DNA from 4 places in the Cytobacillus pseudoceanisediminis genome. Region 3 is predicted to be linked to each of the others. Evidence: a T-box and tRNA genes for the amino acid it is inferred to sense, from the RefSeq annotation. Region 3 holds a T-box; the other regions hold tRNA genes.
The links. The T-box of region 3 lies ahead of proS (proline--tRNA ligase). A T-box ahead of a tRNA ligase gene usually reads a tRNA of that ligase, here a tRNA-Pro.

Region 1 (7,539 bases), 160 kb from region 3:
GGCGAAGGCGACTCTTTGGTCTGTAACTGACGCTGAGGCGCGAAAGCGTGGGGAGCAAACAGGATTAGATACCCTGGTAGTCCACGCCGTAAACGATGAGTGCTAAGTGTTAGAGGGTTTCCGCCCTTTAGTGCTGCAGCAAACGCATTAAGCACTCCGCCTGGGGAGTACGGCCGCAAGGCTGAAACTCAAAGGAATTGACGGGGGCCCGCACAAGCGGTGGAGCATGTGGTTTAATTCGAAGCAACGCGAAGAACCTTACCAGGTCTTGACATCTCCTGACAACCCTAGAGATAGGGCGTTCCCCTTCGGGGGACAGGATGACAGGTGGTGCATGGTTGTCGTCAGCTCGTGTCGTGAGATGTTGGGTTAAGTCCCGCAACGAGCGCAACCCTTGATCTTAGTTGCCAGCATTCAGTTGGGCACTCTAAGGTGACTGCCGGTGACAAACCGGAGGAAGGTGGGGATGACGTCAAATCATCATGCCCCTTATGACCTGGGCTACACACGTGCTACAATGGATGGTACAAAGGGCTGCGAGACCGCGAGGTTAAGCGAATCCCATAAAACCATTCTCAGTTCGGATTGCAGGCTGCAACTCGCCTGCATGAAGCCGGAATCGCTAGTAATCGCGGATCAGCATGCCGCGGTGAATACGTTCCCGGGCCTTGTACACACCGCCCGTCACACCACGAGAGTTTGTAACACCCGAAGTCGGTGGGGTAACCTTTTGGAGCCAGCCGCCTAAGGTGGGACAGATGATTGGGGTGAAGTCGTAACAAGGTAGCCGTATCGGAAGGTGCGGCTGGATCACCTCCTTTCTAAGGATATTTACATGAAACGTGACGCTTTCTGTTTTTGTTTAGTTTTGAGGGAACTAATCTCTCAAGATATCGTTCTTTGAAAACTAGATAATGTAAATGAAGAAGCAATAACCGAGTAATCGCCATCTTAGTTTTTTCTCTTATTTTGAAAATAAGTAAGAGCACAAACCATGAGGACGATGAGCGGCAAGGAGATCAAGGAAGCGACCGAGTGAGCACCGGAGCGTACTTCAGTACGTGAGGAGCGGAGCGAGAGAGCTGACGCAGAGATCCGCAGTCGATCAGCGGCCGAAGTAGGTTAAGTTAGAAAGGGCGCACGGTGAATGCCTTGGCACTAGGAGCCGATGAAGGACGGTACTAACACCGATATGCTTCGGGGAGCTGTAAGTAAGCTTTGATCCGGAGATTTCCGAATGGGGAAACCCCTATCCGTAATGGGATAGGATCTTTACCTGAATACATAGGGTATAGAAGGCAGACCCGGGGAACTGAAACATCTAAGTACCCGGAGGAAGAGAAAGCAAACGCGATTCCCTGAGTAGCGGCGAGCGAAACGGGATTAGCCCAAACCAAGAGGCTTGCCTCTTGGGGTTGTAGGACACTCTACACGGAGTTACAAAGGAACGAGGTAAATGAACAGGTCTGGAAAGGCCGGCCAGAGAAGGTAAAAGCCCTGTAGTTGAAACTTCGTTCCCTCCAGAGTGGATCCTGAGTACGGCGGGACACGAGAAATCCCGTCGGAAGCAGGGAGGACCATCTCCCAAGGCTAAATACTCCCTAGTGACCGATAGTGAACCAGTACCGTGAGGGAAAGGTGAAAAGCACCCCGGAAGGGGAGTGAAAGAGATCCTGAAACCGTGTGCCTACAAGTAGTTAGAGCCCGTTAATGGGTGATAGCGTGCCTTTTGTAGAATGAACCGGCGAGTTACGATTACATGCGAGGTTAAGTTGATGAGACGGAGCCGCAGCGAAAGCGAGTCTGAATAGGGCGAATGAGTATGTGGTCGTAGACCCGAAACCAGGTGATCTACCCATGTCCAGGGTGAAGTCCAGGTAACACTGGATGGAGGCCCGAACCCACGCACGTTGAAAAGTGCGGGGATGAGGTGTGGGTAGCGGAGAAATTCCAATCGAACTTGGAGATAGCTGGTTCTCTCCGAAATAGCTTTAGGGCTAGCCTCATGTAGTAAGAGTCTTGGAGGTAGAGCACTGTTTGGACTAGGGGCCCCCATCGGGTTACCGAATTCAGACAAACTCCGAATGCCAAAGACTTATCCATGGGAGTCAGACTGCGAGTGATAAGATCCGTAGTCAAGAGGGAAACAGCCCAGACCACCAGCTAAGGTCCCAAAGTATACGTTAAGTGGAAAAGGATGTGGAGTTGCTTAGACAACCAGGATGTTGGCTTAGAAGCAGCCACCATTTAAAGAGTGCGTAATAGCTCACTGGTCGAGTGACTCCGCGCCGAAAATGTACCGGGGCTAAACGTATCACCGAAGCTGTGGATTGACATCTTCCGATGTCAGTGGTAGGAGAGCGTTCTAAGGGCGTTGAAGCGGGATCGCAAGGACCCGTGGAGCGCTTAGAAGTGAGAATGCCGGTATGAGTAGCGAAAGATGGGTGAGAATCCCATCCACCGAATGCCTAAGGTTTCCTGAGGAAGGCTCGTCCGCTCAGGGTTAGTCGGGACCTAAGCCGAGGCTGAAAAGCGTAGGCGATGGACAACAGGTTGATATTCCTGTACCACCTCTTTACCGTTTGAGCAATGGGGGGACGCAGGAGGATAGGGTAAGCGCGCTGCTGGATTAGCGCGTCCAAGCAGTTAGGCCGGTAACGAGGCAAATCCCGTTACCACACAGGCTGAGCTGTGACGGCGAGGGAAATTTAGTACCGAAGTTCCTGATTCCACACTGCCAAGAAAAGCCTCTAGCGAGGGAAAAGGTGCCCGTACCGCAAACCGACACAGGTAGGCGAGGAGAGAATCCTAAGGTGAGCGAGAGAACTCTCGTTAAGGAACTCGGCAAAATGACCCCGTAACTTCGGGAGAAGGGGTGCTCATTAGGGTGAATAGCCCTGATGAGCCGCAGTGAATAGGCCCAGGCGACTGTTTAGCAAAAACACAGGTCTCTGCGAAGCCGCAAGGCGAAGTATAGGGGCTGACGCCTGCCCGGTGCTGGAAGGTTAAGAGGAGAGGTTAGCGCAAGCGAAGCTTTGAATCGAAGCCCCAGTAAACGGCGGCCGTAACTATAACGGTCCTAAGGTAGCGAAATTCCTTGTCGGGTAAGTTCCGACCCGCACGAAAGGCGTAACGATCTGGGCACTGTCTCAACGAGAGACTCGGTGAAATTATAGTACCTGTGAAGATGCAGGTTACCCGCGACAGGACGGAAAGACCCCGTGGAGCTTTACTGTAGCCTGATATTGAATTTTGGTACAGCTTGTACAGGATAGGTAGGAGCCTGAGAAGCCGGAGCGCCAGCTTCGGTGGAGGCGTCGGTGGGATACTACCCTGGCTGTATTGAAATTCTAACCCGCGCCCCTTATCGGGGCGGGAGACAGTGTCAGGTGGGCAGTTTGACTGGGGCGGTCGCCTCCTAAAAAGTAACGGAGGCGCCCAAAGGTTCCCTCAGAATGGTTGGAAATCATTCGCAGAGTGTAAAGGCACAAGGGAGCTTGACTGCGAGACCTACAAGTCGAGCAGGGACGAAAGTCGGGCTTAGTGATCCGGTGGTTCCGCATGGAAGGGCCATCGCTCAACGGATAAAAGCTACCCCGGGGATAACAGGCTTATCTCCCCCAAGAGTCCACATCGACGGGGAGGTTTGGCACCTCGATGTCGGCTCATCGCATCCTGGGGCTGTAGTCGGTCCCAAGGGTTGGGCTGTTCGCCCATTAAAGCGGTACGCGAGCTGGGTTCAGAACGTCGTGAGACAGTTCGGTCCCTATCCGTCGTGGGCGCAGGAAATTTGAGAGGAGCTGTCCTTAGTACGAGAGGACCGGGATGGACGCACCGCTGGTGTACCAGTTGTCTTGCCAAAGGCATCGCTGGGTAGCTATGTGCGGAAGGGATAAGTGCTGAAAGCATCTAAGCATGAAGCCCCCTCGAGATGAGATTTCCCATAGCGTCAAGCTAGTAAGATCCCTGAAAGATGATCAGGTTGATAGGTCAGAGGTGGAAGCGTGGCGACATGTGGAGCTGACTGATACTAATCGATCGAGGACTTAACCAAAACGAAAAGCGGAGGCGACTGTTCAACTTCGAGAGACGTTGGAGAGCCGGCCATTCAAATCCTGGTTTTGGGATTTGGAGGGACGGATCGAAACGGCCGAGAAGTTAGGAGCCGAAGCTAGACAAGTCATTGGTGAATACTCGGCAAATGCTTCTTCATGCATTATCTAGTTTTGAGGGAACGAAGTTTCTTCAACCAAATAGTCCGGTGGCGATAGCGAGAAGGTCACACCCGTTCCCATACCGAACACGGAAGTTAAGCTTCTCAGCGCCGATGGTAGTTAGGGGCTGTCCCCTTGTGAGAGTAGGACGCTGCCGGGCACCCTAATTGGGTAATTATATATGGCCCCTTGGTCAAGCGGTTAAGACACCGCCCTTTCACGGCGGTAACACGGGTTCGAATCCCGTAGGGGTCACCATTTTGGAGGATTAGCTCAGCTGGGAGAGCATCTGCCTTACAAGCAGAGGGTCGGCGGTTCGATCCCGTCATCCTCCACCATAACTTTTGAAAAAGCTATTTGCTACTCTTAAGGTATGAGCCATTAGCTCAGTCGGTAGAGCAGATTGCAGCATCAGTGAGACTCTTCACCCGAATAGCAATCTGTGACAAAGCGGTTTAGCTTTGGAACATCTGACTGTACTTATCAGAATTTAGGAAGTCTCATAAAAGTATGAGCCATTAGCTCAGTCGGTAGAGCATCTGACTTTTAATCAGAGGGTCGAAGGTTCGAGTCCTTCATGGCTCACCATTTTAATTTCATATTGCGGGTGTGGCGGAATTGGCAGACGCACCAGACTTAGGATCTGGCGCCGCAAGGCGTGGGGGTTCGACTCCCTTCACCCGCACCATTTTAAGCGGAAGTAGTTCAGTGGTAGAACATCACCTTGCCAAGGTGGGGGTCGCGGGTTCGAATCCCGTCTTCCGCTCCATTATTTTGCGCCCGTAGCTCAATTGGATAGAGCGTTTGACTACGGATCAAAAGGTTAGGGGTTCGACTCCTCTCGGGCGCGCCATATTACGGGGAGTAGCTCAGCTTGGTAGAGCACTTGGTTTGGGACCAAGGGGTCGCAGGTTCGAATCCTGTCTTCCCGACCAGGGACACTTCTTTTATTACATGGGGCCTTAGCTCAGCTGGGAGAGCGCCTGCTTTGCACGCAGGAGGTCAGCGGTTCGATCCCGCTAGGCTCCACCATAAATATTTAGTCACATTGGCGGTGTAGCTCAGCTGGCTAGAGCGTACGGTTCATACCCGTGAGGTCGGGGGTTCGATCCCCTCCGCCGCTACCAATATGCTTATTTTGTATCATATCGGAGGAATACCCAAGTCCGGCTGAAGGGATCGGTCTTGAAAACCGACAGGCGGGTCAAACCGCGCAGGGGTTCGAATCCCCTTTCCTCCTCCATATTTTATATAATAATACTATCGCGGGGTGGAGCACGACCGAATAATCTTCGAAGGAATTACTTCAGCGCACCGATTGAGTTGCTGCTTGGATAATCTTTCTGAAATCGGGGCGGTACTTCATTGAATAAGCTGCGAGATGAAATGCTAGATGTGAGCATAGAATAATCACATTAATAATACTATCGCGGGGTGGAGCAGTCCGGTAGCTCGTCGGGCTCATAACCCGAAGGTCGCAGGTTCAAATCCTGCCCCCGCAATCTGGTCCGGTAGTTCAGTTGGTTAGAATGCCTGCCTGTCACGCAGGAGGTCGCGGGTTCGAGTCCCGTCCGGACCGCCATTTTTACAAAAAATAAATAATATGTGGCTCAGTAGCTCAGTCGGTAGAGCAAAGGACTGAAAATCCTTGTGTCGGCGGTTCGATTCCGTCCTGAGCCACCATTTCCTAAGTCTTATCAGACGTGGAGGGGTAGCGAAGTGGCTAAACGCGGCGGACTGTAAATCCGCTCCTTCGGGTTCGGCAGTTCGAATCTGCCCCCTCCACCATTTATATAGGGGTATAGTTTAATGGTAAAACGAAGGTCTCCAAAACCTTTGATGTGGGTTCGATTCCTGCTACCCCTGCCAGTAGGATAGTGGCGGTTGTGGCGAAGTGGTTAACGCATCGGATTGTGGCTCCGACACTCGTGGGTTCGATTCCCATCAATCGCCCCATTATTCTTTTTGACAGCAATATTATTGGGCTATAGCCAAGCGGTAAGGCACCGGACTTTGACTCCGTCACTCGCAGGTTCGAATCCTGCTAGCCCAGCCATTTTTAAGGCAGCATAGCCAAGTGGTAAGGCAGAGGTCTGCAAAACCTCCATCCCCGGTTCAAATCCGGGTGTTGCCTCCAAACCATAATCATATGCGGGTGTAGTTTAGTGGTAAAACCTCAGCCTTCCAAGCTGATGATGAGGGTTCGATTCCCTTCACCCGCTCCAACATATGGGCCTATAGCTCAGCTGGTTAGAGCGCACGCCTGATAAGCGTGAGGTCGATGGTTCGAGTCCATTTAGGCCCACCATTATACATACCATTTTCAAACTAATTCCAATAGGAGTTAGTTTTTTTGTATTGGAGAAATATAAAACGGTTATTGGACCGATTTATATTTCTGTGTTAAAATCCCATCCCTAGAGGTATTTGGTAATTATACTAATACATATGGAGTTTATCCATACCGTGATTTTTCACCTTTTCTCTACGAAATTCAATCTCTCGTTAGTTTAGTATCGGGCGCCTGATTTTCATTCTGTTTTATCTTCCAACTCTTTTCCTCTATTATTCAGTTCCTTAACTTTATCATCTGAAAATATTTCAAGAACGCTCCAGCTGTTAATGAAAAAGCCAAAATTACAAAACATCCAAAATAGCCCCCAGTTTTCCTTAAATTTTATTAACCTGCCGATTAGTTTAAGACGATAGTTTACATACTTCATCAAAATTCTAACTTAAAATTTCAAATCCTTATGTTCTTTACATTAATCTTTTAAAGCTTGAGATTCATTACAAATCAGGTGAATTAACTTTTTGTGAATTATTTGTGAATCGTTATGCTTGCCAGTACAGAATTCATTGGAAGAAAGCCTTGATATTACTGTGTTCTTGTTAGTATTTCAGCATTTTTGCCTGCGAAGATATATGAAAAAAGTGTGATTCATTTCACTTTTATGAAAACCCTTCTCAACTATGATGTAGGTAACAAAGCTAAGGAGCTGATGGAAGGTGGAAACGCGAAAAGTGGTCCAGAGCAGTTCAAAGGAACATAACTCTCTAAGGGGTACGTTCTTTTCAGTTACAGTTGTGGGGCTTGGGATCTTTGTTACTTATTTAATTGTGTATGGCCTGTACATGGCCAGATTATAGGGGGATATAAAATGATGCATCGGTCGGAGAAGGTATGGCTGATATTAAGCTTTGGAATGATTATTGGATTCATGCTGATTACGGGCTATCAGACATTCGCCCTGGAGATGGGGCCGCCAAGCTATGGAGAGCGAATTGATCCTCAAAAAGTGGATGAAACAGCGCCGTTCGATAA
Region 2 (7,539 bases), 1.5 Mb from region 3:
GGCATCTTTGCAGAAGTGTCCCGGTACCCAGTCCAGAATGACCCCAACACCCTGCTGATGGCACTGATCAACAAAATACATAAAATCATGCGGGCTGCCGTAACGGCTTGTAACTGAGTAATAACCTGTTCCCTGATAGCCCCAGGAAGCGTCGAGCGGATGCTCAATTAGAGGAAGCAATTCTATATGCGTAAACCCATGCTCCACCACATAAGGAATGAGTTCATCTGCAAGCTCCCTGTATGTAAACAGACTTCCAGACTCTTTTTGCTTCCACGAACCCAGATGAACTTCATAAATGACTGCAGGCTCCGTATAAATAGGCTTCATTTCTTTTTTTGCATCCATTTGCTGTCATTCCACTGATATCCGTCAAGCGAATATACTATAGATGCTGTATTGGGCCTTACTTCTGAAAAAAGCTATAAGGATCAGCCTTTAATACCACTTCCCCTTTCTTTGTTTCAATTTCATACTTATACAAGGCACCTTCCATGTTTCCATCCAGCTGAATAAACCAGACACCTTCATTATTCACTCTATGTAAGGTATAGCCTTCTCCATTCCAATCATTAAAATCACCGACTAATCTGATAATTTCAGCGTTCGGTGCCCATACGCAAAAACGGGTAATCACTTCTCCGCCATTTGAAACTACATGTGCACCAAATAACTGGTGACTCTCATAATATGTCCCTTCATGGAACAAATGCAGCTGGTAATCGGTTGGAACCAAAGTATCCACTACCATCCTTCTCCCCACCCAGTGTCGTTTCTTTTGACTTTCCTGTTATATTCGTGAGACGTGAGAAAAATCCTTGTAAAAGTTTTTTTAATTTTATGACAACAACATTCAAATCCCGTTAAAAACCGATAGCATTCTGCCCAATCTAACAGTCTTCGACATAATCTCCGGTAAACTTAGACAAAATAAAACAAAGTATGCAAGCAAAAAATGAAAGGAGAATAATATTTTGAGCAATAAAGAAGAGGAATTTTTATTAAACGAGGCATCAAAAGATGAAATAAGAATTCCGATATTTGAAGCACCGGATGGAAAGATTATGGCCACCGGGGATATGTTTAGAGGCCCCTATACGGGAATATCTTCTGAAATCGATTTGAATAATCCAGGCAATAAATTAAGCAAGGCAGAAGAGAGGTTTGATTAAAAAACAGAGAAGCAACTAACCGAGGGCAGGCTGGAACAGAAAAGACAACAAAAAAGCTGCCAACAAATTGTTGACAGCTTTTTTGTATGACCTACGGGATTCGAACCCGTGTTACCGCCGTGAAAGGGCGGTGTCTTAACCGCTTGACCAAGGGGCCAATATGGCGGAGAAGGAGGGATTTGAACCCTCGCGCCGGTTACCCGACCTACACCCTTAGCAGGGGCGCCTCTTCAGCCACTTGAGTACTTCCCCATATATGGCTCCGCAGGTAGGATTCGAACCTACGACCGTTCGGTTAACAGCCGAATGCTCTACCACTGAGCTACTGCGGAACAATAATATAAAATGGTGGGCCTAAATGGACTCGAACCATCGACCTCACGCTTATCAGGCGTGCGCTCTAACCAGCTGAGCTATAGGCCCATTTTGGAGCGGGTGAAGGGAATCGAACCCTCATCATCAGCTTGGAAGGCTGAGGTTTTACCACTAAACTACACCCGCATAAGGTTCTAAAATGGTGGCTCAGGACGGAATCGAACCGCCGACACAAGGATTTTCAGTCCTTTGCTCTACCGACTGAGCTACTGAGCCACATATTATTTATTTTTTGTAAAAATGGCGGTCCGGACGGGACTCGAACCCGCGACCTCCTGCGTGACAGGCAGGCATTCTAACCAACTGAACTACCGGACCAGATTGCGGGGGCAGGATTTGAACCTGCGACCTTCGGGTTATGAGCCCGACGAGCTACCGGACTGCTCCACCCCGCGATAATATTATTAAATATATGGAGGAGGAAAGGGGATTCGAACCCCTGCGCGGTTTGACCCGCCTGTCGGTTTTCAAGACCGATCCCTTCAGCCGGACTTGGGTATTCCTCCGTATAAATGAAAATGGTGGACCTTGTAGGACTCGAACCTACGACCGGACGGTTATGAGCCGTCTGCTCTAACCAGCTGAGCTAAAGGTCCAGCATCGATGAATTAAATGGTAGCGGCGGAGGGGATCGAACCCCCGACCTCACGGGTATGAACCGTACGCTCTAGCCAGCTGAGCTACACCGCCGAAGTGTTAAAATATGGTGGAGCCTAGCGGGATCGAACCGCTGACCTCCTGCGTGCAAAGCAGGCGCTCTCCCAGCTGAGCTAAGGCCCCAATAATAAATGGTCGGGAAGACAGGATTCGAACCTGCGACCCCTTGGTCCCAAACCAAGTGCTCTACCAAGCTGAGCTACTCCCCGTATATAATGGCGCGCCCGAGAGGAGTCGAACCCCTAACCTTTTGATCCGTAGTCAAACGCTCTATCCAATTGAGCTACGGGCGCAATGTTAAATTCTACTGGTGCCGAGGACCGGAATCGAACCGGTACGGTAGTCACCTACCGCAGGATTTTAAGTCCTGTGCGTCTGCCAGTTCCGCCACCCCGGCAATAAATGGAGCGGAAGACGGGATTCGAACCCGCGACCCCCACCTTGGCAAGGTGATGTTCTACCACTGAACTACTTCCGCATAAAGAATGGTGCGGGTGAAGGGAGTCGAACCCCCACGCCTTGCGGCGCCAGATCCTAAGTCTGGTGCGTCTGCCAATTCCGCCACACCCGCAATATGAAATTAAAATGGTGAGCCATGAAGGACTCGAACCTTCGACCCTCTGATTAAAAGTCAGATGCTCTACCGACTGAGCTAATGGCTCGTTGAAATGGTGCCGGCGAGAGGACTTGAACCCCCAACCTACTGATTACAAGTCAGTTGCTCTACCAATTGAGCTACACCGGCAGCTTGTACATTTAAATTAATGGTGGAGGATGACGGGATCGAACCGCCGACCCTCTGCTTGTAAGGCAGATGCTCTCCCAGCTGAGCTAATCCTCCATTATTATCGCCCGGCAGCGTCCTACTCTCACAAGGGGACAGCCCCTAACTACCATCGGCGCTGAGAAGCTTAACTTCCGTGTTCGGTATGGGAACGGGTGTGACCTTCTCGCTATCGCCACCAGACTATTTTCCAAAGACAAGTTTTATTATACCGTCTTTTTAGGATTTTTCAAGAGAAAATTTCATATTTTTCATTCTCTCAAAACTAGATAATGTATGAAGAAGCATTTGCCGAGTAATAACCATATAACTTGGTTAAGTCCTCGATCGATTAGTATCAGTCAGCTCCACATGTCGCCACGCTTCCACCTCTGACCTATCAACCTGATCATCTTTCAGGGATCTTACTAGCTTGACGCTATGGGAAATCTCATCTCGAGGGGGCTTCATGCTTAGATGCTTTCAGCACTTATCCCTTCCGCACATAGCTACCCAGCGATGCCTTTGGCAAGACAACTGGTACACCAGCGGTGCGTCCATCCCGGTCCTCTCGTACTAAGGACAGCTCCTCTCAAATTTCCTGCGCCCACGACGGATAGGGACCGAACTGTCTCACGACGTTCTGAACCCAGCTCGCGTACCGCTTTAATGGGCGAACAGCCCAACCCTTGGGACCGACTACAGCCCCAGGATGCGATGAGCCGACATCGAGGTGCCAAACCTCCCCGTCGATGTGGACTCTTGGGGGAGATAAGCCTGTTATCCCCGGGGTAGCTTTTATCCGTTGAGCGATGGCCCTTCCATGCGGAACCACCGGATCACTAAGCCCGACTTTCGTCCCTGCTCGACTTGTAGGTCTCGCAGTCAAGCTCCCTTGTGCCTTTACACTCTGCGAATGATTTCCAACCATTCTGAGGGAACCTTTGGGCGCCTCCGTTACTTTTTAGGAGGCGACCGCCCCAGTCAAACTGCCCACCTGACACTGTCTCCCGCCCCGATAAGGGGCGCGGGTTAGAATTTCAATACAGCCAGGGTAGTATCCCACCGACGCCTCCACCGAAGCTGGCGCTCCGGCTTCTCAGGCTCCTACCTATCCTGTACAAGCTGTACCAAAATTCAATATCAGGCTACAGTAAAGCTCCACGGGGTCTTTCCGTCCTGTCGCGGGTAACCTGCATCTTCACAGGTACTATAATTTCACCGAGTCTCTCGTTGAGACAGTGCCCAGATCGTTACGCCTTTCGTGCGGGTCGGAACTTACCCGACAAGGAATTTCGCTACCTTAGGACCGTTATAGTTACGGCCGCCGTTTACTGGGGCTTCGATTCAAAGCTTCGCTTGCGCTAACCTCTCCTCTTAACCTTCCAGCACCGGGCAGGCGTCAGCCCCTATACTTCGCCTTGCGGCTTCGCAGAGACCTGTGTTTTTGCTAAACAGTCGCCTGGGCCTATTCACTGCGGCTCATCAGGGCTATTCACCCTAATGAGCACCCCTTCTCCCGAAGTTACGGGGTCATTTTGCCGAGTTCCTTAACGAGAGTTCTCTCGCTCACCTTAGGATTCTCTCCTCGCCTACCTGTGTCGGTTTGCGGTACGGGCACCTTTTCCCTCGCTAGAGGCTTTTCTTGGCAGTGTGGAATCAGGAACTTCGGTACTAAATTTCCCTCGCCGTCACAGCTCAGCCTGTGTGGTAACGGGATTTGCCTCGTTACCGGCCTAACTGCTTGGACGCGCTAATCCAGCAGCGCGCTTACCCTATCCTCCTGCGTCCCCCCATTGCTCAAACGGTAAAGAGGTGGTACAGGAATATCAACCTGTTGTCCATCGCCTACGCTTTTCAGCCTCGGCTTAGGTCCCGACTAACCCTGAGCGGACGAGCCTTCCTCAGGAAACCTTAGGCATTCGGTGGATGGGATTCTCACCCATCTTTCGCTACTCATACCGGCATTCTCACTTCTAAGCGCTCCACGGGTCCTTGCGATCCCGCTTCAACGCCCTTAGAACGCTCTCCTACCACTGACATCGTAAGATGTCAATCCACAGCTTCGGTGATACGTTTAGCCCCGGTACATTTTCGGCGCGGAGTCACTCGACCAGTGAGCTATTACGCACTCTTTAAATGGTGGCTGCTTCTAAGCCAACATCCTGGTTGTCTAAGCAACTCCACATCCTTTTCCACTTAACGTATACTTTGGGACCTTAGCTGGTGGTCTGGGCTGTTTCCCTCTTGACTACGGATCTTATCACTCGCAGTCTGACTCCCATGGATAAGTCTTTGGCATTCGGAGTTTGTCTGAATTCGGTAACCCGATGGGGGCCCCTAGTCCAAACAGTGCTCTACCTCCAAGACTCTTACTACATGAGGCTAGCCCTAAAGCTATTTCGGAGAGAACCAGCTATCTCCAAGTTCGATTGGAATTTCTCCGCTACCCACACCTCATCCCCGCACTTTTCAACGTGCGTGGGTTCGGGCCTCCATCCAGTGTTACCTGGACTTCACCCTGGACATGGGTAGATCACCTGGTTTCGGGTCTACGACCACATACTCATTCGCCCTATTCAGACTCGCTTTCGCTGCGGCTCCGTCTCATCAACTTAACCTCGCATGTAATCGTAACTCGCCGGTTCATTCTACAAAAGGCACGCTATCACCCATTAACGGGCTCTAACTACTTGTAGGCACACGGTTTCAGGATCTCTTTCACTCCCCTTCCGGGGTGCTTTTCACCTTTCCCTCACGGTACTGGTTCACTATCGGTCACTAGGGAGTATTTAGCCTTGGGAGATGGTCCTCCCTGCTTCCGACGGGATTTCTCGTGTCCCGCCGTACTCAGGATCCACTCTGGAGGGAACGAAGTTTCAACTACAGGGCTTTTACCTTCTCTGGCCGGCCTTTCCAGACCTGTTCATTTACCTCGTTCCTTTGTAACTCCGTGTAGAGTGTCCTACAACCCCAAGAGGCAAGCCTCTTGGTTTGGGCTAATCCCGTTTCGCTCGCCGCTACTCAGGGAATCGCGTTTGCTTTCTCTTCCTCCGGGTACTTAGATGTTTCAGTTCCCCGGGTCTGCCTTCTATACCCTATGTATTCAGGTAAAGATCCTATCCCATTACGGATAGGGGTTTCCCCATTCGGAAATCTCCGGATCAAAGCTTACTTACAGCTCCCCGAAGCATATCGGTGTTAGTACCGTCCTTCATCGGCTCCTAGTGCCAAGGCATTCACCGTGCGCCCTTTCTAACTTAACCTACTTCGGCCGCTGATCGACTGCGGATCTCTGCGTCAGCTCTCTCGCTCCGCTCCTCACGTACTGAAGTACGCTCCGGTGCTCACTCGGTCGCTTCCTTGATCTCCTTGCCGCTCATCGTCCTCATGGTTTGTGCTCTTACTTATTTTCAAAATAAGAGAAAAAACTAAGATGGCGATTACTCGGTTATTGCTTCTTCATTATCATTATCTAGTTTTCAAAGAACGAATCTTTCATTGAGAGATTGAACTCTCAAAACTGAACGAACAAAACACGTCACGTTTCATGTAAATATCCTTAGAAAGGAGGTGATCCAGCCGCACCTTCCGATACGGCTACCTTGTTACGACTTCACCCCAATCATCTGTCCCACCTTAGGCGGCTGGCTCCAAAAGGTTACCCCACCGACTTCGGGTGTTACAAACTCTCGTGGTGTGACGGGCGGTGTGTACAAGGCCCGGGAACGTATTCACCGCGGCATGCTGATCCGCGATTACTAGCGATTCCGGCTTCATGCAGGCGAGTTGCAGCCTGCAATCCGAACTGAGAATGGTTTTATGGGATTCGCTTAACCTCGCGGTCTCGCAGCCCTTTGTACCATCCATTGTAGCACGTGTGTAGCCCAGGTCATAAGGGGCATGATGATTTGACGTCATCCCCACCTTCCTCCGGTTTGTCACCGGCAGTCACCTTAGAGTGCCCAACTGAATGCTGGCAACTAAGATCAAGGGTTGCGCTCGTTGCGGGACTTAACCCAACATCTCACGACACGAGCTGACGACAACCATGCACCACCTGTCATCCTGTCCCCCGAAGGGGAACGCCCTATCTCTAGGGTTGTCAGGAGATGTCAAGACCTGGTAAGGTTCTTCGCGTTGCTTCGAATTAAACCACATGCTCCACCGCTTGTGCGGGCCCCCGTCAATTCCTTTGAGTTTCAGCCTTGCGGCCGTACTCCCCAGGCGGAGTGCTTAATGCGTTTGCTGCAGCACTAAAGGGCGGAAACCCTCTAACACTTAGCACTCATCGTTTACGGCGTGGACTACCAGGGTATCTAATCCTGTTTGCTCCCCACGCTTTCGCGCCTCAGCGTCAGTTACAGACCAAAGAGTCGCCTTCGCCACTGGTGTTCCTCCACATCTCTACGCATTTCACCGCTACACGTGGAATTCCACTCTTCTCTTCTGCACTCAAGTTCCCCAGTTTCCAATGACCCTCCCCGGTTGAGCCGGGGGCTTTCACATCAGACTTAAGGAACCGCCTGCGCGCGCTTTACGCCCAATAATTCCGGACAACGCTTGCCACCT
Region 3 (7,539 bases):
AAAAGGGAATTAACCCAATAAACAGCCATCTCCATGAAACAAATTCAATAATAAAACCGGATAGGGTAGGAGCAATGGCCGGTGCAAAGATTACTGCAAAGCCAATTTTCCCCATTACACTTCCGCGATGCTCGGCGGGGTATAAATATAGAATGACGGTCATCATCAGGGGCATGATAATTCCGGCGCCGATTGCCTGAATCATCCTCCCTGCCAGCAGCATGCCAAAGTTCAGTGCACAGGCGCTAATGACAGATCCGATGAGTAAAAAGAACATTGAACTAATGAACAGCTGCCTTGTTGTAAACCGCTGCATCAGAAATGCTGTGATGGGGACTAATACCCCATTTACAAGCATAAATCCGGTTGATAACCATTGGACCGTTGCTGCTTTTACGTTGAATTCCTCCATGAAACTGCTCAATGCCACATTTAATAAAGTCTGATTCAAGGTGGATAAGAAACAGCCGGCAATCAGAACGATTAATAATATTTTTTTATTGCTTTCTGTTATTTCATTGCTCATTCATAAACTCCTTCGTTCTGAACTTGTATTCTCAACATGTTGTCGATAAAATTCATAGTAACAAAACCATCTATTCTTGACCATGAACAGTTTTCTTGTGTGTGTTCACTAATCGACAGCATGAATAGGGGCTGTTGAGAAAGTCCATGAAAATCTATAAAGGAGGGTTAGAATGTCTGCGCCGAAAAAGGAAGATCCCCGTACAATCCGTTCAAAGGAAATGTTCAAAACAGCAGCTTTTTCCCTGCTATCAGAGGAATCCGATATTTCAAAACTGACCGTTCAGAAAGTTGCGGCCGAAGCAGGATTAAACCGGACAACATTTTACTTGCACTATCAGGATATTCAAGATTTTCTAACGCAAATTACCGGAGAAATTTTAAGCGGGCTATCTGATAAAATTGCAGCATTGATACAATCGGAAGATCTATCAGAAAAGCAGCAGCTGACCCAATTGCTTGATTATTTATATATCCACAGAAAGTATTTGCTGATCTTATTCAAGATGAATCAATTCGAGGAAAAACTATTCGTATTATTAAAACAGTTAGTAGAAATAAGAAGAAAGAATACACAGAAGGAATTGCCCGGCGAATATGTTTCTATAGATATTAAAACAGCCTCATTGGTAGGCATCATCATGTGGTGGCTAAAGAAGGGACTTCATTTTAGTTCCGATTATATGGCTAATGAAATTCATTTAATGTATAAGGTGAGGCCGCAGTAAAGTGCTGATAGGAAAAACGCTGTGCAGGAGAATTAACCCCAGCTATTTAAGCAGGATCGGTTTCCCAAATTGATCAAATGCATGTCTAAAGTCAAATGCAAAAGAATCAGGTCCATGCTGGATATAAAAATCATATCTATTGAAAGCTTCCTTCCAGGATACATCCGATAACATATCCGTCCACCACACCACATAATTTGGCTGTCTCTCTGGAAGAGGCCCAAACCACTTATTCCTGTCCTGCAATGCCTGCCTATGCAGGCCAGAATAGGTAAACTGATATAAAGATTGAAGGTTTGTCCATACTGTTAAGGTGAGAATGGGGGTACCCTCTCCTTTAATCGTTTCTTCAGGGAACTTAGCTCTAGTTGGTGAGAATTCTTTTATGAGGTGCCCTGTTTTAGCAGCCTCTCGCATGACTTCAATTCCCGCTTCAAAAAACTCCCGGGAGGCAGGATGTTCTTCTGAGTGCTTCAGCCGTCCAACCGTCAAAATAGCCACAAATGCCATGTTAATCCCTCCATTACCTTTTTTACATATATTCTGAAAGGACTCGATTAATTCCTGTATAAACAGGATAATAATTTAATGGTTGTTGCAGATTTAAAACAGTTCTCAAGCAAGTTTAAGAATGGGTATTTAACAGGGGAGGGTCACTTTACTTCCCTTAAGCCCTTCCCTTCAAGAATATCTTGAATACCTTCTTCACAAACGCCGTATGAACGCCAGGAACACGTTTCGCAAACAGTTTGAATATCTGAGGGAAGGGCATATTTTTGAATGTTCGACTCAATGTCCTTCCAATACAGGATTTGCCCGATCTTAAGTCCAAGTTTTTCTAAAATAACGGCATCTCTTTCATAAATATCGTTGTGTTCACAGTGGTATTCACCTGAGTTGGGATACTTTTTACACAGTTGATCTGGCCCTTTTACAAGCTGTATCCATGTCCTGGGGTTGTCTCTCAAGGCTTGGTGCAAACGTGTCATATTTTCCACGTATTCCTGAGAGTAGCCCATTCCCCGATATCCCAGAAGGCAAAAAAGATGATGGCCTCGCAGCTTATACATAAAATCCCCCAATTGAAATGGTTCGTTTACGTTTGAATGTTAACTTAAAAAATGTATAGTTAACATACTTGTTTATCATAACATTTAAAATTGATCAGCTGAGGGTCTTTTTTAAAGTCTTTTGGGGCAGGCTGTTTAAAATGGAAAATAAACTACTGTAAATATTGAATTGCCTGTGACAAGTTGATATATTAACTTATATATATGAAATCAATGATGTGATCAAGTAAATAAGGATTGTGAAACAGAAAATATAGCCTGGGCTGAAAGCTATATCACCCCTCCTTATTGAACCCTGCCACGGAGATTGTTAGTAAAGCTAACCGGGTCGTTTCGTTACAAACGTTTAGAGGACTTTAGATTTTATATTAAAGTCGAACTAAGGTGGTACCACGTCTATTAGCGTAAAGACGTCCTTTTGAAGGACTCTTTATGCTTTTTTATTTTTTAAACAAATTTCATTTTCCAAGGAGGAAAAGAAGATGTCTCAACAAAAGCCAAACAACTTTTCAAAATGGTATCTTGATACGATTCAAAAAGCCGATTTATTTGATTACACCCCAGTTCGCGGCTGTATTGCCTTTAAGCCGGATGGCTATGAAATATGGGAACATATTCAGGAAGAGATGGATAAGCGTTTTAAAGAAACCGGTCATCGCAATGCATATTTCCCCATGTTAATTCCAGAATCCTTCTTTCAGAAGGAAAAGGATCATATTGAAGGATTCTCGCCAGAGCTTCCATGGATAACAGAAGCGGCAGGTGAGAAACTGGAGGAACGTCTGGCACTGCGCCCAACTTCTGAAACAATGATTGGACATTTGTATTCAGATTGGATTAAGAGTTATCGGGATCTGCCTGTATTAATAAATCAATGGGCAAATGTATTCCGGTGGGAGAAGAAGACTCTTCCATTTATCCGCACTTCTGAATTTTTATGGCAGGAAGGCCATACGGCTCATGTGGATGAAGAAGATGCGCGTAAGGAAACAATGCAAATGCTTTCCATTTATAAAGAGGTTGTAGAAGGATTACTTGCGATTCCAGTTTATGATGGCCAAAAAACACCATCAGAACGCTTTGCCGGTGCGGTTGATACTTTTTCCATTGAAGCGATGATGAAAGATGGAAAAGCGGTGCAGGCAGGTACCTCCCATTACTTAGGTACAAAATTTGCCGAAGCTTTCGATATCAAATATTTGAATAAAGAAAATAAACACACCTTTGTCCATACAACATCCTGGGGTACGTCTACAAGGTTAATTGGCTCCGTCATCATGGTTCATGGAGATGAGCAAGGCCTTGTGCTGCCTCCAAAAATAGCACCGACTCAAGTTGTACTGATTCCAGTCGGGCCATGGAAAAAGAACCCGGCCATTATGGAGAAGTTAGATGAAATCTTTGCAGCATTAAAGGCAGAAGGAATCCGCGTCCGCCTAGATGATTCTGATCAATCACCAGGCTATAAATTTAATGAGTGGGAACTGAAAGGTGTACCTGTCCGCATAGAACTCGGTCCACGTGATTTAGACCAAAATCAATGTTTAATGAAGGCCCGTGATCTTGGAGACAAAGTTGCGGTACCGCTTGAAGCCATTATTGACAGCATTAAAAAAGAGCTTGAAACCATGCAGAATCGTCTATTCGAAAATGCAAAAGCGTTCCGCTCGGAGAATTCACACACACATATTGATACAATGGACCAGTTAGAACAGCACATAGCAGAATCCGAATTAAATGAAACCATTCCTGGCTGGATATTGGCTGGCTGGTGCGGAGAAGACGCCTGTGAAGAAAGTGTCAAAGAAAAAACAAAATTCACAACAAGGAACATTCCGTTCAATCCGCCGGCAACTAAGGACACATGCATCCATTGTGGTAAAGAAGCGAAGCATACGGTTTGGTTTGCGCGAGCTTATTAAGCTTGAATGTGAAATATTACGTGATCTTTCAGGGTCAATTATTTAGGTCCGCCTCACTCAGGCGGACTTTTTTCTTAAAGATGATTGAATGAACGTCCAGGTTTCACAGTAAAGCATTCGAATAAGGAACTTAAACATATTTTATTGAACTGATTAATATGTTAAAATCAAAAATGTCTAAAAATTTAGATAACATTTTCGGACAATGTTATTATGACAATCAATATATTGGCATGAAAATACTATGGGGAACAGATCTCAAATAACTTTATAGGTATTGAAAGGGGAAAATCATTTGAATCAAACATTATTAATTATTGATGCCCAACAGGAGTTAATTGATGGGAATATAAAAGAAAGTAAAGTTTTTAATAAAGAGCGGCTTATTGGGAATATCAATTTAGTGATCGAAAAGGCAAAGCAATCCAGTATTCCAGTTGTCTTTGTTAGGGATTTAGATGTTGCTGAAGGGAAAGGCAAAGGATTTCAGGTTCACGAAGAAATTAATGTGCCTGCGGAAACGAAGTTCTTTGATAAAGCTGCGACGAATTCCTTCCATGGAACAGGACTGCTGGATCACCTTAAATCTCAAAAGGTCAAGCATGTTGTTATAATGGGGTGTAAAACCCAGCACTGTATAGACAGTGCAGTTAGAACCGCAACTATTAGTGGATTGGATGTAACATTAGTAGGTGATGGACATTCAACAACGGACAGCGATGCTTTAAGTGCAGAACAAATTATCAAGCATCATAATGATACTCTTCACGGCCATTACAATGTGGAACATTTTTCAGTTGTCAGAAATGCAGCGGAAGACTTGTTTCATCCGATACATGATTCATATAGGTGAATTGAATTTATAGTATAGAGATATTCCTTATTAACAATAGATTCCCAATTTCTTACTGTGAAATTGGGATATTTAATTTGTGAAAGATAGGCATTCATGAAAGTAGAGGTATACAGGAATTTCCTGAACATCAAGAATGCTGCCCCCGTATTTTTTCCCCTTTTTTCGCTTTTAGAATCCATTTTATAAACTGTTGCCTGTCATATAAACGCATATTGTTTGCTTCGGCAAATTCAATTGCTTGACGGGTGAAACGCTCATTTGTGATGACCCAGCATTCAGCAGCATCAAAAATATCCATTTGCCTTAAAGTTTTTTGGACTAGGCGTATTCCGACTTCTCTTTTATGGCTTTTGACTTTAACAATCACTTGATACCCCGATGGAGAGGCAAGTAAAAAACTTATATCCGGATTCTCATCAATCGGTTTTGTAACTATATAACCAAGTTTGGATAATAGAGAGATGGAGAAATCCTCTAATTGCTCATCTGAAAGTTTGCTGATCAGCCAGATTTCGGAATCCGCCTGACTTTTCTGATCACGGCGAAACCAAAACAATCCGTAAACGAGATAGAAAATCACCTCTCCCAAAAAAGTCAGAAATGCATTTTCCCAATTGTTCGTATTCATAAAGACAATAATCGGCACCAGGATGATCATAAACCAAAGTATTAGATGATGACGTTCATTCAACCTGTAACACATCCTTCATTCTAAAAGTCTTCTAATCTTGTTATATCACAAATCATTTGGGCGGCAAGAATAGGAATATCTAAAAAGATTGGAATAGCCAAAATATATTGGTAAAATTTACATTTACGAACATGTGTTTTATAATATTATTATCTTAAAATGGAGGTAGAATACTTGAGGCCGGAACTAAGAAAGGATTTGGAAGTAAAAGATTTCCTCAGCTATTATTGGTTAAAAGAAGAGCTGCGAGTTTTTTGCAGAGAGAATGGAATGAGTGCTGCTGGCTCTAAAATGGAGATTACGGATAGAATAGCAGCATTTCTTCAGACAGGAGAAATAAACAAGCCAGCAAAGAAAAAAAGTCCCCTTCTAAAGATGTTTTGTCAGAATTAAATTTAGATACTGTCATCACAGAAAATCACCGCTGCAGCCAGACTGTAAGAGCCTTCTTCAAATCAATTATCCCTAAATTTCATTTTTCGACTTATATTCAAAATTATTTTAAAGAAAATGCAGGCAAAACATATCGTGATGTGGTTCATGCTTGGTATGAAGAGGAAGAAAGAAAAAAGAATCCGTCTTATAAAAAACAAATAGGGTCTCAATTCGAATATAATCAGTTCACCAGAGATTATTTTGCAGACCCAAAAAACAAAGGCAGTAATCGAGAAGAGGCCATTAAAGCCTGGAATGTTTTATAAAAACTGCCAGGAAGCAACAAATACAGAGGCTGATTTACATATGAAAGCAGGTTTGAAGTTAATCAATTAATTAGAGTAGATGCAGAATGGAATTTAATGGGCAGGAATGGGTGTGGTTGAAAGGGTTTGGAGCAACAACTAATTGTGGATGAATTACCCAATGTAAGTTTTATAATGGAGGTCTCCAAATGAAGATTCGGCTTACGGAATTTAGCGATAATTGGGCTTTAATGTATGAAGTAGAGGCACAGTTTCTCAAAACCATCTTTAAAGATGACATCATAAAATGTGAACATTTTGGCAGTACTGCGGTCCAGGGGATGAAGGCAAAGCCTGTAATCGATATGATATTTATTGTGAAGGACATCGAAAAGATAGACAGTTTTAATGAAGAAATGAAAAACCTAGGATATGAGGCTGCTGGCGAATGGGGAATTACAGGAAGACGATTATTTCGAAAAGGCGGGGAAAACCGATCTCATCATTTGCATTTCTATCAATTTGATAACCCCCAAATAGAACGGCACCTAATATTTAGAGATTATCTGCGGTCCCATCCTGCTGAAGCAGCAAGGTACACTAAATTCAAGGAAGAATTAGCAAAAAGGTTTGATGACACAAGTGAGTATAGCCAAGCAAAAAAGGCATTTGTGAAGGAAATGGAGAAAAAAGCACTTGTTTGGTCTGGGGAAGCAAGGAAATTAAATGCAGAGGAATAGCAATATGCTCTCATTCCTTCACAATTATGGCATTAGGTTAAAAGGATTTTAATTACAGCCAATGTGCTTAACAAACTTTTGGTATGCTTTTGCAGTAATCATTGAAATTAAATAAATGCTTATGAATGAAGCAACAGATACGAAGAGTAAATAAATTACTGTATAAGGTTTAGGAATATCCACATTGAAAAAGGCAAATATAGTTATTAACAATGAAATTCCTATTGCTTTTGTGGTGTGTTTATTTTGAGTGTTCATAAAATCCTCCTTTCGATTAATCTTAATAACTGTCTGTTAGTTAAATAACATATATCTACATATTAACAT
Region 4 (7,539 bases), 380 kb from region 3:
AAGACTCTTACTACATGAGGCTAGCCCTAAAGCTATTTCGGAGAGAACCAGCTATCTCCAAGTTCGATTGGAATTTCTCCGCTACCCACACCTCATCCCCGCACTTTTCAACGTGCGTGGGTTCGGGCCTCCATCCAGTGTTACCTGGACTTCACCCTGGACATGGGTAGATCACCTGGTTTCGGGTCTACGACCACATACTCATTCGCCCTATTCAGACTCGCTTTCGCTGCGGCTCCGTCTCATCAACTTAACCTCGCATGTAATCGTAACTCGCCGGTTCATTCTACAAAAGGCACGCTATCACCCATTAACGGGCTCTAACTACTTGTAGGCACACGGTTTCAGGATCTCTTTCACTCCCCTTCCGGGGTGCTTTTCACCTTTCCCTCACGGTACTGGTTCACTATCGGTCACTAGGGAGTATTTAGCCTTGGGAGATGGTCCTCCCTGCTTCCGACGGGATTTCTCGTGTCCCGCCGTACTCAGGATCCACTCTGGAGGGAACGAAGTTTCAACTACAGGGCTTTTACCTTCTCTGGCCGGCCTTTCCAGACCTGTTCATTTACCTCGTTCCTTTGTAACTCCGTGTAGAGTGTCCTACAACCCCAAGAGGCAAGCCTCTTGGTTTGGGCTAATCCCGTTTCGCTCGCCGCTACTCAGGGAATCGCATTTGCTTTCTCTTCCTCCGGGTACTTAGATGTTTCAGTTCCCCGGGTCTGCCTTCTATACCCTATGTATTCAGGTAAAGATCCTATCCCATTACGGATAGGGGTTTCCCCATTCGGAAATCTCCGGATCAAAGCTTACTTACAGCTCCCCGAAGCATATCGGTGTTAGTACCGTCCTTCATCGGCTCCTAGTGCCAAGGCATTCACCGTGCGCCCTTTCTAACTTAACCTACTTCGGCCAATGATAAGCGGCGAATCTCTGCGTCAGCTCCGTCACTGTGCTCCTCACGTACTCTCGTACGCTCCGGTGCTCGTTCGGTCGCTTCCTTGATCTTCTTGCTTCTCATTGCCCTCATGGTTTGTGCTCTTACTTCGTTTTAAAACAAAAATAAGAGAAAAAAACTAAGATGGCGATTACTCGGTTATTGCTTCTTCATTAACGTTATCTAGTTTTCAAAGAACGAATCTTTCATTGAGAGATTGAACTCTCAAAACTGAACGAACAAAACACGTCGCGTTTCATGTAAATATCCTTAGAAAGGAGGTGATCCAGCCGCACCTTCCGATACGGCTACCTTGTTACGACTTCACCCCAATCATCTGTCCCACCTTAGGCGGCTGGCTCCAAAAGGTTACCCCACCGACTTCGGGTGTTACAAACTCTCGTGGTGTGACGGGCGGTGTGTACAAGGCCCGGGAACGTATTCACCGCGGCATGCTGATCCGCGATTACTAGCGATTCCGGCTTCATGCAGGCGAGTTGCAGCCTGCAATCCGAACTGAGAATGGTTTTATGGGATTCGCTTAACCTCGCGGTCTCGCAGCCCTTTGTACCATCCATTGTAGCACGTGTGTAGCCCAGGTCATAAGGGGCATGATGATTTGACGTCATCCCCACCTTCCTCCGGTTTGTCACCGGCAGTCACCTTAGAGTGCCCAACTGAATGCTGGCAACTAAGATCAAGGGTTGCGCTCGTTGCGGGACTTAACCCAACATCTCACGACACGAGCTGACGACAACCATGCACCACCTGTCATCCTGTCCCCCGAAGGGGAACGCCCTATCTCTAGGGTTGTCAGGAGATGTCAAGACCTGGTAAGGTTCTTCGCGTTGCTTCGAATTAAACCACATGCTCCACCGCTTGTGCGGGCCCCCGTCAATTCCTTTGAGTTTCAGCCTTGCGGCCGTACTCCCCAGGCGGAGTGCTTAATGCGTTTGCTGCAGCACTAAAGGGCGGAAACCCTCTAACACTTAGCACTCATCGTTTACGGCGTGGACTACCAGGGTATCTAATCCTGTTTGCTCCCCACGCTTTCGCGCCTCAGCGTCAGTTACAGACCAAAGAGTCGCCTTCGCCACTGGTGTTCCTCCACATCTCTACGCATTTCACCGCTACACGTGGAATTCCACTCTTCTCTTCTGCACTCAAGTTCCCCAGTTTCCAATGACCCTCCCCGGTTGAGCCGGGGGCTTTCACATCAGACTTAAGGAACCGCCTGCGCGCGCTTTACGCCCAATAATTCCGGACAACGCTTGCCACCTACGTATTACCGCGGCTGCTGGCACGTAGTTAGCCGTGGCTTTCTGGTTAGGTACCGTCAAGGTACCGGCAGTTACTCCGGTACTTGTTCTTCCCTAACAACAGAGTTTTACGATCCGAAAACCTTCATCACTCACGCGGCGTTGCTCCGTCAGACTTTCGTCCATTGCGGAAGATTCCCTACTGCTGCCTCCCGTAGGAGTCTGGGCCGTGTCTCAGTCCCAGTGTGGCCGATCACCCTCTCAGGTCGGCTACGCATCGTTGCCTTGGTGAGCCGTTACCTCACCAACTAGCTAATGCGCCGCGGGCCCATCTGTAAGTGATAGCCGAAACCATCTTTCAGCTTTCCCTCATGTGAGGGAAAGAATTATCCGGTATTAGCCCCGGTTTCCCGGAGTTATCCCAGTCTTACAGGCAGGTTGCCCACGTGTTACTCACCCGTCCGCCGCTGACTTCAGGGAGCAAGCTCCCATCTGTCCGCTCGACTTGCATGTATTAGGCACGCCGCCAGCGTTCGTCCTGAGCCAGGATCAAACTCTCCATATAAGAGTTGATTAAGCTCATAAGTTGTCTTTTCAAAAAAGACTAAAGAATTAACGTTGACGTTTTTGTTCGTTCAGTTTTCAAAGATCAATCAGAAAGTTTGGAGCGGGTGAAGGGAATCGAACCCTCATCATCAGCTTGGAAGGCTGAGGTTTTACCACTAAACTACACCCGCATATAAAATTATTGTTTCCCGAATGGTCGGGAAGACAGGATTCGAACCTGCGACCCCTTGGTCCCAAACCAAGTGCTCTACCAAGCTGAGCTACTCCCCGTAATATGGCGCGCCCGAGAGGAGTCGAACCCCTAACCTTTTGATCCGTAGTCAAACGCTCTATCCAATTGAGCTACGGGCGCATCTTTTAAAGCAACTCTTATATTATATCAACCTAGATTTCAAAAGTCAACAACTTTTTTGGTGCGGCCGAGAGGACTTGAACCTCCACGGGGTTGCCCCCACTAGGCCCTCAACCTAGCGCGTCTGCCATTCCGCCACGACCGCTTAATGAAGCGACAAGTAACATCATACCAAAACGTAGCACTTATCTCAATGGTAATTAATGGTGCGGGTGAAGGGAGTCGAACCCCCACGCCTTGCGGCGCCAGATCCTAAGTCTGGTGCGTCTGCCAATTCCGCCACACCCGCAATATGAAATTAAAATGGTGAGCCATGAAGGACTCGAACCTTCGACCCTCTGATTAAAAGTCAGATGCTCTACCGACTGAGCTAATGGCTCATACTTTTATGAGACTTCCTAAAGCCTGTTGTGTGCAGTCAGATGTTCCAAAGCTAAACGCTTTGTCACGGATTGCTATTCGGATGAAGAAATTCACTGATGCTGCAATCTGCTCTACCGACTGAGCTAATGGCTCATCAAAAATGGCTGGGCTAGCAGGATTCGAACCTGCGAGTGACGGAGTCAAAGTCCGGTGCCTTACCGCTTGGCTATAGCCCAATAACAAATGGCGGTCCCGACGGGAATCGAACCCGCGATCTCCTGCGTGACAGGCAGGCATGTTAACCGCTACACCACGGGACCATCCACATAAAACCGTCGGAAACAAAAAAGTGACCCGTACGGGATTCGAACCCGTGTTACCGCCGTGAAAGGGCGGTGTCTTAACCGCTTGACCAACGGGCCATTGTGAGAATTTTCTGGCGGAGAAGGAGGGATTTGAACCCTCGCGCCGCTTACGCGACCTACACCCTTAGCAGGGGCGCCTCTTCAGCCACTTGAGTACTTCCCCAAATATGGCTCCGCAGGCAGGATTCGAACCTGCGACCGTTCGGTTAACAGCCGAATGCTCTACCACTGAGCTACTGCGGAATAATAATGAACTTTATCGATAAAACAGTTAACATCTTATCGACTCTTCATATTATAAGGACGGAGGCTATAAAAGTCAAGCTTGTTTTTAGAAGAATTTATTAGCCGTTTATCCTGTTTTGTCCTGCGACAATTATTAAATATAAAGTGTACTTAATCTAATGTCAATTCTTTTTTAAACTAATTTCCCCTTGCATTTACCGCAAACATATTTCCTCGTATCAACCATTCTTTTTCTTTGATAAGTTTGACCGCATTCCTTACACATATAAACAAGAATCTTAGCAGATCTATTTGTTTTTGGATGATCAGGCAAGGCCGAACAAAATCGAGGTGCTCCCACTTTTTTCATTAGCATTCTGAAATCCTGATCACGATGTTTATATCCTTTTCCTTCTAAATGCAAATGATAATGACAAAGCTCGTGCTTAATAATTCCTTCTAATTCTCCGACCCCAAGCTGCTCATAATACTTTTTGTTTATTTCAACATGATGTGAACTCAGCATATATCTTCCGCCAGTCGACCTGAGGCGTGAATTAAAATAAGCCTGATGGCGAAAGGGCTTGCCGAAGCTTTCTAAGGATATCTTTTCAACAAGTGTCTGAAGCTCCTGGTCATTCATAACAATGTTTTTCCTCTCTTATCGTAAACATGACAACCTATTATAGCATACATTATATATACCTATTATAGCTCTGAACTCGCTTTGCTGCCCTAGGGAGCGATTATCAGATTCCAATACACGGGAGGTAAATCAGATGCCTGTATGGTTTCAAAACCAAATCCAGCGTGCTTTTTATGAAAAGGACCGGTATCAGATCAAGCTGCTGAATCAGTGCTGGTTTTTCTATAGAAAGAAACACTGCTCATAAAATATGGCGAGCCTGAGATATACCAGCTAAAAGCAGCTACAGCCCTTTGAAAACCTCACAAGCATAGGCCAAATCACGCTAGAAATATTGATTTCCGGCGTGATTTGGCTTATGACTCGAAGAACAAGCCATTTAAGCCAGCAAAACAAAGGAATGTTAATTAGTTTGGTCAAGCATAGTTAAGGCGACTCTTCCCTTGTGCTTATCAACAGAGTCAACCCAGACTGTTACTACATCCCCAACGGACACGACATCCAGCGGATGTTTGACAAATTGGCGGCTAAGTTTGGATATATGAACAAGGCCATCCTGTTTGACTCCGATATCAACGAATGCACCAAAGTCGACAACATTTCTCACTGTCCCTTGAAGCTCCATCCCTTCCTGCAGATCCTCAAGTTTCAGGACTTCTTTCTTTAGGAGTGGCTTTGGCAGCTCATCACGCGGATCCCTTTCAGGTCTCATTAAGGCATCAATAATATCTCTCAGTGTAAGTTCACCAATTTCAAGCTCCCGGGCTGTCTGGCTGATATTTATGCCTTTTAGTGCTTCCCTTAATGATTGTGTTCCAAGGTCACTGGATTTAAAGCCGAGATTAGCAAGCAATTTATTTACTACTGCATACGTTTCAGGGTGTATACCAGTCCGGTCCAGAGGTTCTTTCCCATCGATAATCCGCAGGAAGCCTATTGCCTGTTCATAGGTTTTGGCGCCAAGGCGCGGAATCTTTTTCAACTGCTTGCGGTCTGTAAATTTCCCTTCTTCTTCTCGTTTCTTGATTATATTCACAGCAACTGTTTTTGAAAGGCCAGCTACATGCTGCAGCAGCGAAGATGAAGCTGTATTTACATTGACACCCACTTGGTTTACCGCTGTCTCTACAACAAAAGAGAGTGATTCTGACAGCTTTTTCTGAGATACGTCATGCTGATATTGGCCAACCCCCACGGACTTGGGATCAATCTTAACCAATTCTGCAAGAGGATCCTGGAGGCGGCGGGCGATGGATACAGCACTCCTTTCTTCCACCTGAAAATCAGGAAACTCTTCTCTGGCAAGGTCTGAGGCAGAATATACGCTCGCCCCTGCTTCATTGACAATTAGGTAGAATATCTCCTCTTTCATGTCCTTTAAAATGTCAGCGATGAACTGCTCGGTTTCCCTTGAGGCGGTTCCATTGCCGATGGCAACCATTTCTACTTTGTAGGTGTTTAGAATATGAACTACTTTCTCTCGTGCTTGTTTCGTTTTGGAAACAGGAGGATGCGGATATATGACACCGATATCAAGTACTTTTCCAGTTTCATCTACAACTGCAAGCTTGCAGCCAGTTCTGTAGGCAGGGTCTACACCCAGTACTATCTTGCCTTTTAATGGGGGCTGAAGCAGCAGTTTTCTGAGATTTTCAGAAAAAATCATGATCGCCTGTTCTTCTGCTTTTTCAGTTAGTTCATTGCGGATTTCACGTTCAATCGAAGGCATAATCAGACGCTTGTATCCATCCTCAATAGCTTCCTTTACAATTGCCCCTGCAGGGGAGCGTTCATCCTTCACCCACTTTTTATACAAGTACTTTAAGATAAATTCGGTATTTGGCTTAATGTTAATCCTTAAAACTTCTTCTTTTTCACCCCGGTTTAATGCAAGTGTGCGGTGTGGAACAATCTTGCTCACTGGTTCCTCATACTCGTAGTACATTTCATAAACGCCTTTTTCGTCAATCTCTTTATTCTTCACAGAAGACTCAATTGTTCCCTTTTTGGCTGTTTCCATACGGATCCATTTTCTGCTTTCTGCTTCATCTGATACCCATTCTGCGATAATATCTTTCGCTCCGGCAATTGCCTCTTCCGTTGTGGTTACTTCCTTTTCATCTGATAAAAATTCTTTTGCCTTTGCAGCAGGGGGTTCATTAAGGGGGAAGGTGAGAAGCCATTCAGCAAACGGTTCAAGCCCTCTTTCCTTTGCCGCAGTTGCTTTTGTGCGGCGCTTTTGCTTATATGGCCGGTATAAGTCTTCTACCTCCTGTAGCTTCACCGCTTTTTCAATGTTGGATTTTAACTCTTTTGTCAGCTTGCCCTGCTCTTCAATTAAGCGGACTACCTCTTCTTTACGCTGATTGAGATTTTGTATGTATTGCCAGCGCTCCATGATATCCCGAATTTGAACTTCATCCAGTGCACCTGTCTGTTCCTTTCTGTATCGGGCAATGAACGGGACTGTGTTCCCTTCTTCCAATAAGCTGATTGTGTTTTTTACTTGTTTAATGGCTATTGATAATTCTCCAGCGATTAGGTTTAGTACTTGATTTTGTCTATCCAAAGTTTTTTCCAAGATCATTCCTCCATCATAGAGTCTCACTTTTCATTTTATCAAAAAGAAAAACAAAAAGCTTACCCTGTTCTAGAGTAAGCTTCCAAGTATGAAAGTAGCATCATCTGAGGTAGATGGATACTGCTTTTTTATATCTTCCGAGATAAGATCAATAGGGAGAAATGCTTTCAGCAAAGTTTTAACCCCTTGAATATTCAAGCCATCTGAGTATATCAAAAACTTAGATTCCGCTTCATACGTAAACCGC

Region 1: it encodes a tRNA-Pro, which carries the amino acid that the T-box ahead of proS (proline--tRNA ligase) is inferred to sense. The anticodon was not compared.
Region 2: it encodes a tRNA-Pro, which carries the amino acid that the T-box ahead of proS (proline--tRNA ligase) is inferred to sense. The anticodon was not compared.
Region 4: it encodes a tRNA-Pro, which carries the amino acid that the T-box ahead of proS (proline--tRNA ligase) is inferred to sense. The anticodon was not compared.

The regions. Positions count from the first base shown of each region.
Region 1 covers NZ_CP097349.1:3,665,093-3,672,631, reverse strand. Annotated here, with positions in the region: rRNA gene M5V91_RS19905 (16S ribosomal RNA) at 1-821, shown strand, start outside; rRNA gene M5V91_RS19900 (23S ribosomal RNA) at 1,121-4,054, shown strand; rRNA gene rrf (5S ribosomal RNA) at 4,258-4,374, shown strand; tRNA gene M5V91_RS19890 (tRNA-Glu) at 4,398-4,472, shown strand; tRNA gene M5V91_RS19885 (tRNA-Val) at 4,477-4,552, shown strand; tRNA gene M5V91_RS19880 (tRNA-Lys) at 4,727-4,802, shown strand; tRNA gene M5V91_RS19875 (tRNA-Leu) at 4,818-4,902, shown strand; tRNA gene M5V91_RS19870 (tRNA-Gly) at 4,909-4,983, shown strand; tRNA gene M5V91_RS19865 (tRNA-Arg) at 4,991-5,067, shown strand; tRNA gene M5V91_RS19860 (tRNA-Pro) at 5,073-5,149, shown strand; tRNA gene M5V91_RS19855 (tRNA-Ala) at 5,171-5,246, shown strand; tRNA gene M5V91_RS19850 (tRNA-Met) at 5,265-5,341, shown strand; tRNA gene M5V91_RS19845 (tRNA-Ser) at 5,365-5,457, shown strand; tRNA gene M5V91_RS19840 (tRNA-Met) at 5,643-5,716, shown strand; tRNA gene M5V91_RS19835 (tRNA-Asp) at 5,720-5,796, shown strand; tRNA gene M5V91_RS19830 (tRNA-Phe) at 5,822-5,897, shown strand; tRNA gene M5V91_RS19825 (tRNA-Tyr) at 5,920-6,002, shown strand; tRNA gene M5V91_RS19820 (tRNA-Trp) at 6,010-6,083, shown strand; tRNA gene M5V91_RS19815 (tRNA-His) at 6,095-6,170, shown strand; tRNA gene M5V91_RS19810 (tRNA-Gln) at 6,196-6,270, shown strand; tRNA gene M5V91_RS19805 (tRNA-Cys) at 6,278-6,351, shown strand; tRNA gene M5V91_RS19800 (tRNA-Gly) at 6,366-6,439, shown strand; tRNA gene M5V91_RS19795 (tRNA-Ile) at 6,446-6,522, shown strand; gene M5V91_RS19790 (cytochrome c oxidase subunit 2A) at 7,224-7,364, shown strand; gene M5V91_RS19785 (cytochrome c oxidase subunit II) at 7,376-7,539, shown strand, end outside.
Region 2 covers NZ_CP097349.1:4,980,464-4,988,002, reverse strand. Annotated here, with positions in the region: partial or broken gene glgB (1,4-alpha-glucan branching enzyme) at 1-751, opposite strand, end outside; gene M5V91_RS26675 (hypothetical protein) at 975-1,172, shown strand; tRNA gene M5V91_RS26670 (tRNA-Glu) at 1,260-1,329, opposite strand; tRNA gene M5V91_RS26665 (tRNA-Ser) at 1,334-1,424, opposite strand; tRNA gene M5V91_RS26660 (tRNA-Asn) at 1,430-1,504, opposite strand; tRNA gene M5V91_RS26655 (tRNA-Ile) at 1,519-1,595, opposite strand; tRNA gene M5V91_RS26650 (tRNA-Gly) at 1,600-1,673, opposite strand; tRNA gene M5V91_RS26645 (tRNA-Phe) at 1,688-1,763, opposite strand; tRNA gene M5V91_RS26640 (tRNA-Asp) at 1,789-1,865, opposite strand; tRNA gene M5V91_RS26635 (tRNA-Met) at 1,869-1,942, opposite strand; tRNA gene M5V91_RS26630 (tRNA-Ser) at 1,961-2,053, opposite strand; tRNA gene M5V91_RS26625 (tRNA-Ile) at 2,067-2,143, opposite strand; tRNA gene M5V91_RS26620 (tRNA-Met) at 2,161-2,237, opposite strand; tRNA gene M5V91_RS26615 (tRNA-Ala) at 2,252-2,327, opposite strand; tRNA gene M5V91_RS26610 (tRNA-Pro) at 2,337-2,413, opposite strand; tRNA gene M5V91_RS26605 (tRNA-Arg) at 2,421-2,497, opposite strand; tRNA gene M5V91_RS26600 (tRNA-Leu) at 2,513-2,601, opposite strand; tRNA gene M5V91_RS26595 (tRNA-Gly) at 2,608-2,682, opposite strand; tRNA gene M5V91_RS26590 (tRNA-Leu) at 2,691-2,775, opposite strand; tRNA gene M5V91_RS26585 (tRNA-Lys) at 2,791-2,866, opposite strand; tRNA gene M5V91_RS26580 (tRNA-Thr) at 2,874-2,949, opposite strand; tRNA gene M5V91_RS26575 (tRNA-Val) at 2,970-3,045, opposite strand; rRNA gene rrf (5S ribosomal RNA) at 3,055-3,171, opposite strand; rRNA gene M5V91_RS26565 (23S ribosomal RNA) at 3,300-6,233, opposite strand; rRNA gene M5V91_RS26560 (16S ribosomal RNA) at 6,534-7,539, opposite strand, start outside.
Region 3 covers NZ_CP097349.1:3,506,812-3,514,350, reverse strand. Annotated here, with positions in the region: gene M5V91_RS18905 (DHA2 family efflux MFS transporter permease subunit) at 1-526, opposite strand, end outside; gene M5V91_RS18900 (TetR/AcrR family transcriptional regulator) at 699-1,253, shown strand; gene M5V91_RS18895 (DUF3291 domain-containing protein) at 1,296-1,763, opposite strand; gene M5V91_RS18890 (DUF1284 domain-containing protein) at 1,907-2,323, opposite strand; T-box leader at 2,528-2,744, shown strand; gene proS (proline--tRNA ligase) at 2,806-4,245, shown strand; gene M5V91_RS18880 (cysteine hydrolase family protein) at 4,541-5,098, shown strand; gene M5V91_RS18875 (restriction endonuclease) at 5,229-5,792, opposite strand; partial or broken gene M5V91_RS18870 (DUF6434 domain-containing protein) at 5,967-6,493, shown strand; gene M5V91_RS18865 (GrpB family protein) at 6,682-7,212, shown strand; gene M5V91_RS18860 (hypothetical protein) at 7,261-7,470, opposite strand.
Region 4 covers NZ_CP097349.1:3,884,506-3,892,044, forward strand. Annotated here, with positions in the region: rRNA gene M5V91_RS20910 (23S ribosomal RNA) at 1-901, opposite strand, end outside; gene M5V91_RS20915 (hypothetical protein) at 896-1,027, opposite strand; rRNA gene M5V91_RS20920 (16S ribosomal RNA) at 1,209-2,758, opposite strand; tRNA gene M5V91_RS20925 (tRNA-Gly) at 2,857-2,930, opposite strand; tRNA gene M5V91_RS20930 (tRNA-Pro) at 2,954-3,030, opposite strand; tRNA gene M5V91_RS20935 (tRNA-Arg) at 3,036-3,112, opposite strand; tRNA gene M5V91_RS20940 (tRNA-Leu) at 3,172-3,257, opposite strand; tRNA gene M5V91_RS20945 (tRNA-Leu) at 3,317-3,401, opposite strand; tRNA gene M5V91_RS20950 (tRNA-Lys) at 3,417-3,492, opposite strand; tRNA gene M5V91_RS20955 (tRNA-Gln) at 3,637-3,711, opposite strand; tRNA gene M5V91_RS20960 (tRNA-Asp) at 3,720-3,795, opposite strand; tRNA gene M5V91_RS20965 (tRNA-Glu) at 3,826-3,897, opposite strand; tRNA gene M5V91_RS20970 (tRNA-Ser) at 3,913-4,003, opposite strand; tRNA gene M5V91_RS20975 (tRNA-Asn) at 4,009-4,083, opposite strand; gene M5V91_RS20980 (SprT family protein) at 4,259-4,708, opposite strand; gene cmpA (cortex morphogenetic protein CmpA) at 4,845-4,958, shown strand; gene M5V91_RS20990 (Tex family protein) at 5,115-7,298, opposite strand; gene M5V91_RS20995 (PP2C family serine/threonine-protein phosphatase) at 7,362-7,539, opposite strand, start outside.